3 regions of the Streptomyces sp. CLCI03 genome follow, and region 2 is predicted to be linked to each of the others. Evidence: riboswitches for the same ligand, from Rfam matches in the RefSeq annotation. Region 2 holds a riboswitch; each other region holds the start of a gene.
What was found. A riboswitch is a leader RNA that binds a small molecule or an ion and turns the genes downstream of it on or off. The one in region 2 is predicted to bind cobalamin.
Positions count from the first base shown of each region.

Region 1: linked by a shared signal. The riboswitch ahead of metE (5-methyltetrahydropteroyltriglutamate--homocysteine S-methyltransferase) and the one ahead of ACWG52_RS28355 (cobalamin biosynthesis protein) in region 2 are both predicted to bind cobalamin.
Region 3: linked by a shared signal. The riboswitch ahead of ACWG52_RS13065 (ribonucleoside-diphosphate reductase subunit alpha) and the one ahead of ACWG52_RS28355 (cobalamin biosynthesis protein) in region 2 are both predicted to bind cobalamin.

Region 1 covers NZ_CM132132.1:6,869,504-6,871,667, reverse strand. The annotation lists gene metE (5-methyltetrahydropteroyltriglutamate--homocysteine S-methyltransferase) at 1-1,285, opposite strand, end outside; cobalamin riboswitch at 1,460-1,688, opposite strand; gene ACWG52_RS31795 (hypothetical protein) at 1,904-2,164, shown strand, end outside.
Region 2 covers NZ_CM132132.1:6,148,843-6,151,006, reverse strand. The annotation lists gene ACWG52_RS28365 (inorganic phosphate transporter) at 1-589, shown strand, start outside; gene ACWG52_RS28360 (hypothetical protein) at 616-837, shown strand; cobalamin riboswitch at 960-1,111, shown strand; gene ACWG52_RS28355 (cobalamin biosynthesis protein) at 1,151-2,134, shown strand; partial or broken gene ACWG52_RS28350 (cobyric acid synthase) at 2,131-2,164, shown strand, end outside.
Region 3 covers NZ_CM132132.1:2,908,756-2,910,919, reverse strand. The annotation lists gene ACWG52_RS13065 (ribonucleoside-diphosphate reductase subunit alpha) at 1-1,315, opposite strand, end outside; cobalamin riboswitch at 1,459-1,580, opposite strand; gene ACWG52_RS13060 (GNAT family N-acetyltransferase) at 1,632-2,129, opposite strand.

The sequences.
Region 1 (2,164 bases), 720 kb from region 2:
GCGCGTACGGTTGGGCGCGCCGCCCGTCCGCGTCGGTGACGGCGGCGGTGCGGGCCCGGACTGCGGGATCGTGGGTGAGGGCGGAGCCGGCGCGGGAGGCCAGGTCGGCCCGGTTGGCGGCGAGTTCGGCGGCGATCGCGCCCGTGCCGCGGGCCAGGCCCCGGGCGAGGGTGGCGACCTCCGCGGTCTTCTGGCGGGCGAAGGCGAGCCAGCGCCGGACCTGCGGGTCGATGTCGCGTTCGGCGGTGGCGTCCAGCGGCACGTGGAGCAGCGAGCAGGAGGCGGCCACGTCCACCCGGTCGGCGAGCCCCAGGAGGGTACCGAGGGTGCCGAGGGACTTCTCGAAGTCGTTGATCCAGATGTTGCGGCCGCCCACGACGCCGGCGACGAGGCGCTTGCCGGGCAGTCCCCCGACGGCGGCGAGGTCGTCGAGGTTTCCGGCCGCGGCCTCGGTGAAGTCCAGGGCGAGCCCCTCGACGGGGGCCTTGGCCAGTACGGGCAGCGCCTCGCCGAGCCGGTCGAAGTAGGAGGCGACGAGCAGCTGGGGCCGGTCGGTCGAGCCGCCGAGCTCCCGGTACGCGCGGGCGGTGGAGTTCAGTTCGGCCGGGGTGCGGTCCTGCACGAGGGCGGGCTCGTCCAGCTGCACCCACTCGGCTCCGGCGGCGCGCAGGTCGGCCAGGACCTGGGCGTAGACGGGCAGCAGCCGGTCGAGCAGGGCCAGCGGATCGAAGTCCGCGGCCACGCCCGGTGCGGGCTTGGCCAGCAGCAGGTAGGTGACGGGGCCGACCAGGACCGGGCGGGCGGTGTGGCCCAGCCGGAGCGCTTCCGTCAGCTCGGTGACCTGTTTGGTCGAGTCGGCGGTGAAGATCGTGTCCGGGCCGAGTTCCGGCACCAGGTAGTGGTAGTTGGTGTCGAACCACTTGGTCATCTCCAGCGGCGCCACGTCCTGGGTTCCGCGCGCCATCGCGAAGTACCCGTCGAGCGGGTCGGCCAGGGCGGCGGCGCGGTGCCGCTCGGGGACGGCGCCGACCATCACGCTGGTGTCCAGTACGTGGTCGTAGTACGAGAAGTCGCCGGTCGGCACCTCGGTGATGCCGGCGTCGGCCAGTTGCCGCCAGTTGGTCCGGCGCAGTTCGCGGGCGGTGTCCCGGAGGGCGTCGGCGGTGGTGCGGCCCTTCCAGTAGGCCTCGACGGACTTCTTCAGTTCGCGGTTCTGGCCCTGGCGGGGGTAGCCGTACACGGTGGCCACGGTGGGCCGTCCGGCGGCGGGGGTCGTGCTGGTCACGGAACTCTCCTTCGCGAGCGTTCTCCTGTGGACCCGATGAGGGGCCGAGGGCGCGAAGGGATGACGAACCGGGCGGATCCCGACCGGGTACGTGCAGGTGCACGCGTCCGCGGTCGTCCGCCTGATGTGTCGCCGACCCGCCCACGAGGTCACCGGGATCTCCGTGCGCGATCGGTCGCGCACGGGCAACGGGCAGGTCTTCGGACTCGCGGGCGCGTCCCGTCGTACGGATGCCGTACGAGACTCCTACTGGCCGTCGCTTCCCAGACCCGGTCGGGTCCAGTGCGTATGACGGCGGTCGTTCCCGCTCACCGCTGCGGGGCAGTCCCGGATTCCCACCGGGTTCCCTCTTACGACGCATCCCGCCTGGCGGACGGGGCGAACCAGCTGCTCGGCCAGAGTAGACGGCGTTCCCCGATGGCGCGCGGAGTTGTCCGGTATTCGGATGGTCGGGCGAGACTCATGGGGGTCGAAATTCGGCCATTGAGTGAATTGCGTCACTGAGGCGCGAGTTGTGTCCCTCTTGTCCGTTTACCGGATCTAACTGCCCGGTCAGCGCAGTACCTTGCAGCTCACTCCATCGAGATCCCTCGATGACCACCGGAAGACCGAGGAAGTATGGCTGGACCGGTCCCGCGCGCCGCGCTCGGCTGCGCCCTGGCACTCGGCGTGCTGACCGCCTGCTCGACGGCGAACGACGCCGACGGCAACGACTACGTCGGGGACTACAGCCGGCATCAGCCGCTCGCCGTCGTCGGATATCCCTCCACGGGATCGCTGGGGATCACCCAGGAAGTGGTGTGGCGGATCGCCGACGGCGACGTCGACGGGCTGGCGTCGCTCGTGTCCGACAAGCAGGGCGAGGGCATCCCCGAGAAG
Region 2 (2,164 bases):
GGGCACCTACCTGGGTGGCTGGCGCATCATCCGCACCATGGGCACCGGCCTGACCGACCTGCAGCCGCAGCAGGGCTTCGCCGCCCAGACCTCGGCCGCGTCCGTCATCCTCGCCTCCTCGAACCTCGGCTTCTCGCTCTCCACCACCCACGCGTGCTCCGGCGCCGTCATGGGTTCGGGCCTGGGCCGCAAGGGCGGTGTGGTCCGCTGGTCCACCGCGACCCGCATGTTCATCGCCTGGGGCCTGACCCTGCCGGCCGCCGCGCTGGTCTCGGCCGGTGCCGAGCTGGTCATGCGTTCCGGTGACATCGGCGTCGCCGCCGTCGCCGTCTTCCTGGTCGCCTCCTGCCTCGCCATCTGGGTCATCTCCCGCCGCCAGGTCGTCGACCACCACAACGTCAACGACGTCGAGCGGGCGGACGTCGAGGCGCCGGGTGTCGTCACCACGGCCATCGCGGCCGTCACCGTCCCGCCGACCGTCGCCGCCGCCGGTACCACCGCCGCGGTCACGGACGAGGACCTCAAGGCCACCATCCCGGCCGAGACGACCGCCCCGACGACCGCACCGGCTCCGGCCGCCGCGGTCTGACCGAGACATACAGAGGAAACGGCAGTATGAAGATCGACTGGGAAGCACTCGGCTCCGTCTTCGGGGTCAGCCTCTCCGCCACCGTCGCCCTCGTGGCCCTGTTCACCCTGGGCCTGGTGGGCCTGTCCAAGCACGAGACGGCCACCGAGCAGGGCGGCACCGCCACCCTCGCCCGCACCGGCGCGTACCTCTGCTTCGGGCTCGTCGCGGCGGCCGTGACGTACGGGATCTACCTGATCGTCTCCTGATCCGCCGCCGTAGGGCGGGTCGGGTGTGAAGGCTCCCTCCGGGTTTGTCCCGGGGGGAGCTTTCGCGTTCCCTCCTTCGCCCTCCGTCCCCGCCGCACCGCAGGTCAACGGCGAGTTGACGGGCGTTCGAGGCGCGTGGTGGACTGCCGGAGCCAATACGGCGGCATGGAGAGGAAGTCCGGTGCGAATCCGGCGCGGTCCCGCCACTGTCACCGGAATCGCACGCCGCGCGTGCGTCCCGGGAGCCAGGAACTCTCGCCGCCGGACACGTCGAACCAGGGCGCGGACCCTGAGTGAGGACATACCTGCCACCATGCGTGCCGATCGCGTCTTCGCGTACGGCGCCACGGCGGGCCTGATCGGCGACCGGATCCTCGGAGATCCGCGCCGAGGGCACCCCGTGGCCGCCTTCGGACGGGCCGCCGCCGCCGTCGAACGCTCCCTGTGGAGCGACGACCGCGCCCGGGGCCTCCTGCACACCCTGGTGTGCGCCGGGGGCGCGGCCGCCGTCGGAGCGCTGGGCGCCCGCGCCGTGCGCTCCCGGCCCGCGGCCGCCCGTATCGCCCTGACCGCCGCCGCCACCTGGGCCGTCGTGGGCGGCACCTCCCTGGGCCGGGAGGCCCGCGCCATCGCGGGCGCGCTCGCCGCCGGGGACATCGAGGTGGCCCGGGAACGGCTGCCCCACCTGTGCGGACGCGACCCCCAGGCCCTGGACGGACAGCAGATGGCCCGCGCCGTCGTGGAGTCCGTCGCCGAGAACACCTCCGACGCGGTGGTGGGGGCCCTCGTATGGGGCGCCGTAGCCGGAGTCCCCGGACTGCTGGCCTTCCGCGCCGTGAACACCCTGGACGCGATGGTCGGCCACAGGTCCCCCCGCTACCTGCGCTACGGCTGGGCCTCCGCCCGGCTCGACGACCTGGCCGGCTGGCCGGGGGCCCGGCTGACGGCGGTCGCCGCCGTACTGGCCGGCCCCGACCGGCGGGGCGCCGTACGGGCCTGGCGCGCGGACGCCGCCGCACACCCGAGCCCGAACGCCGGCCCCGTGGAGGCCTCCTTCGCCGGGGCGCTGGGCGTCAGACTGGGCGGAACCCTGGCGTACGGCGGCCGGGTCGAGCACCGGGCCGTACTGAACGGCGAGGCGGGGCGACCGGTGGAGGTCGCGGACATCGAGCGGGCGGTACGGCTGTCGCGCCAGGTGACCTGGCTGGCCCTGGGCGCCTGCGTGGCCACCCGGATGCTGGTGGCACGAGCAGGAGCGGTACGCGGGGTACGAGCGGTACGAGGGGGACGCGCATGAGCGGCACGAGGCGCGGCGGGGGTCTGCTGG
Region 3 (2,164 bases), 3.2 Mb from region 2:
GGTTCGAGGAGTGGACGACGGTGCCCGGCTCGGCGGTCTGGTTCGCCGTGCGGTTGGAGGCGTCCTTGAAGGTCATCCAGCCCTGACCGGTCTGCGCGAGGGTGCGCATCATCCGGCCGTACAGGTCGCGGGCGGGCATGGTCTTGCGGGCCAGGCCGTCGGCCTCCGCCTTGCGGTAGGCGGCGTCGAAGTCGTCGCCCCACAGGTCGACCAGCTCGGGCACGTCGGCCGGGGAGAACAGCGACCAGTCGGCGTCGGCGTTCACGCGGCGCATGAACTCGTCCGGCACCCAGTGGGCGAGATTCAGGTTGTGGGTGCGGCGCTGGTCCTCACCGGTGTTGTCACGGAGCTCCAGGAACTCCTCGATGTCCGCGTGCCAGGTCTCCAGGTAGACGGCGGCGGCGCCCTTGCGGCGGCCACCCTGGTTCACGGCGGCGACGGACGCGTCGAGGGTCTTCAGGAACGGCACGATGCCGTTGGAGTGGCCGTTGGTACCGCGGATCAGCGAACCGCGGGCGCGGATGCGGGAGTACGACAGGCCGATGCCGCCCGCGTGCTTCGACAGGCGCGCGACCTGGTGGTAGCGGTCGTAGATCGAGTCGAGCTCGTCCAGCGGGGAGTCCAGCAGGTAGCAGGAGGACATCTGCGGGTGCCGGGTGCCGGAGTTGAAGAGCGTGGGGGAGGACGGCAGGTAGTCCAGACGGCTCATCAGCCGGTACAGCGAGGCCACTTCCTCGACGGCCTGGACGCTCTCGTCGGCGGCCAGACCGCACGCCACGCGCAGCATGAAGTACTGCGGGGTCTCGATGACCTGACGGGTGATCGGGTGGCGCAGCAGGTAGCGGCTGTGCAGGGTGCGCAGGCCGAAGAAGCCGAAGCGGTCGTCGGCGCCCTCGGCGAGGGTCAGCTCGACGAGCGAGTCGAGCCGGCTCGCGTGCGTACGGACGAACTCGGCGGTGCGGTCCGCGATGAGGCCCTCGCGGTGGCCGACCTCGACGGAGGCCGAGAAGGAGGTGGAGCCCTGGCTCGCGGCCTCGTCGCGCACGGCCAGCGTCAGCAGGCGGGCGGCGAGCCGGGAGTAGGCCGGGTCCTCGGAGATCAGACCGGCGGCGGCTTCGGTGGCCAGCCCGCGCAGTTCGGCGTCGTCGGCGGCGGAGCTGCGGCCGCGCAGCGCGGAGGCCGCGACCCGGCCGGGGTCGGTGTCGGGGAGGTCCGCCGTCAGTTCGGTGAGGGTACGCAGCAGCGTGGCCCCCGGGCCCTCGGTGTTGTCGCCAGAAGTGGACTCGGCGCGCGGTGCGGAAGGCGCGATGGTCACGGCGGGAGCTCTCCCTCGCTCGGCCCGGTCATCGGCGGGGCGGGGCGCGAGCGGGCGCATGCGGGCGCGACGAGAACGCGTACCCCGCATGGCGTCCACCGGCCCAACCGCGAGGCCCGGACGAATCGGCACCCGGTTCGGTCGAGCCGGGCGCGCTGTCGGCAGGTCATCGGACTTGGTGTCCGGTAGCCGGACACTTCATACCGTTGCGGGACAGTTCCGGATTCGCACCGGATTCCCCTGCGGCGACAGCAGGCATGAGCATACATGTGGGGGCGGCCCTCTGCGGTAACCCCCACATGTAGTGTCGGCGTGGCTACAGCTTGAGCCGGTAAGTGAGGAGTGTCAGGCCTTCGATCGGCGCCCAGTCCCGCTCCGGAGTGCGTACGAAGCCCAGTCGCGCGTAGATCCGATGGGCCCCGGCCATGCCGCGTTGGGTGGACAGAACCAGGCCGGTCACCCCCTCCAGCGCCCTCGCCCGCTCGACGCAGGCCCGCACCAGAGCCTCTCCGGCACCTTGGCCGCGCGCCTCGTGGGCCACCGCGAGCATCCGGAACTCGGCCTCGTCCGGGGCCGCGATGTCGGCGAGCGGGCTGCCCGGAGCGGCGAAGGTCACACCGCCCAGAAGCCGTTCGTCGCGCACGGCGACGAGCACCTCGCCCTCGGCGGCCCGACCGGCCACGTCGCGCAGCACGTTCAGGTAGTGGTCGTCCTCGTTGAAGTCCAGATGCCCGTCGGCGAGGTAGGCCCGCGCCGTGATCTCGCCCAGCTCCGCGTACTCGGCGGGTCGCACCGCCCTGATCACCATGTCCATGCGGTCGAGTGTGCAGGAGGGGCGCCGACGGGCGG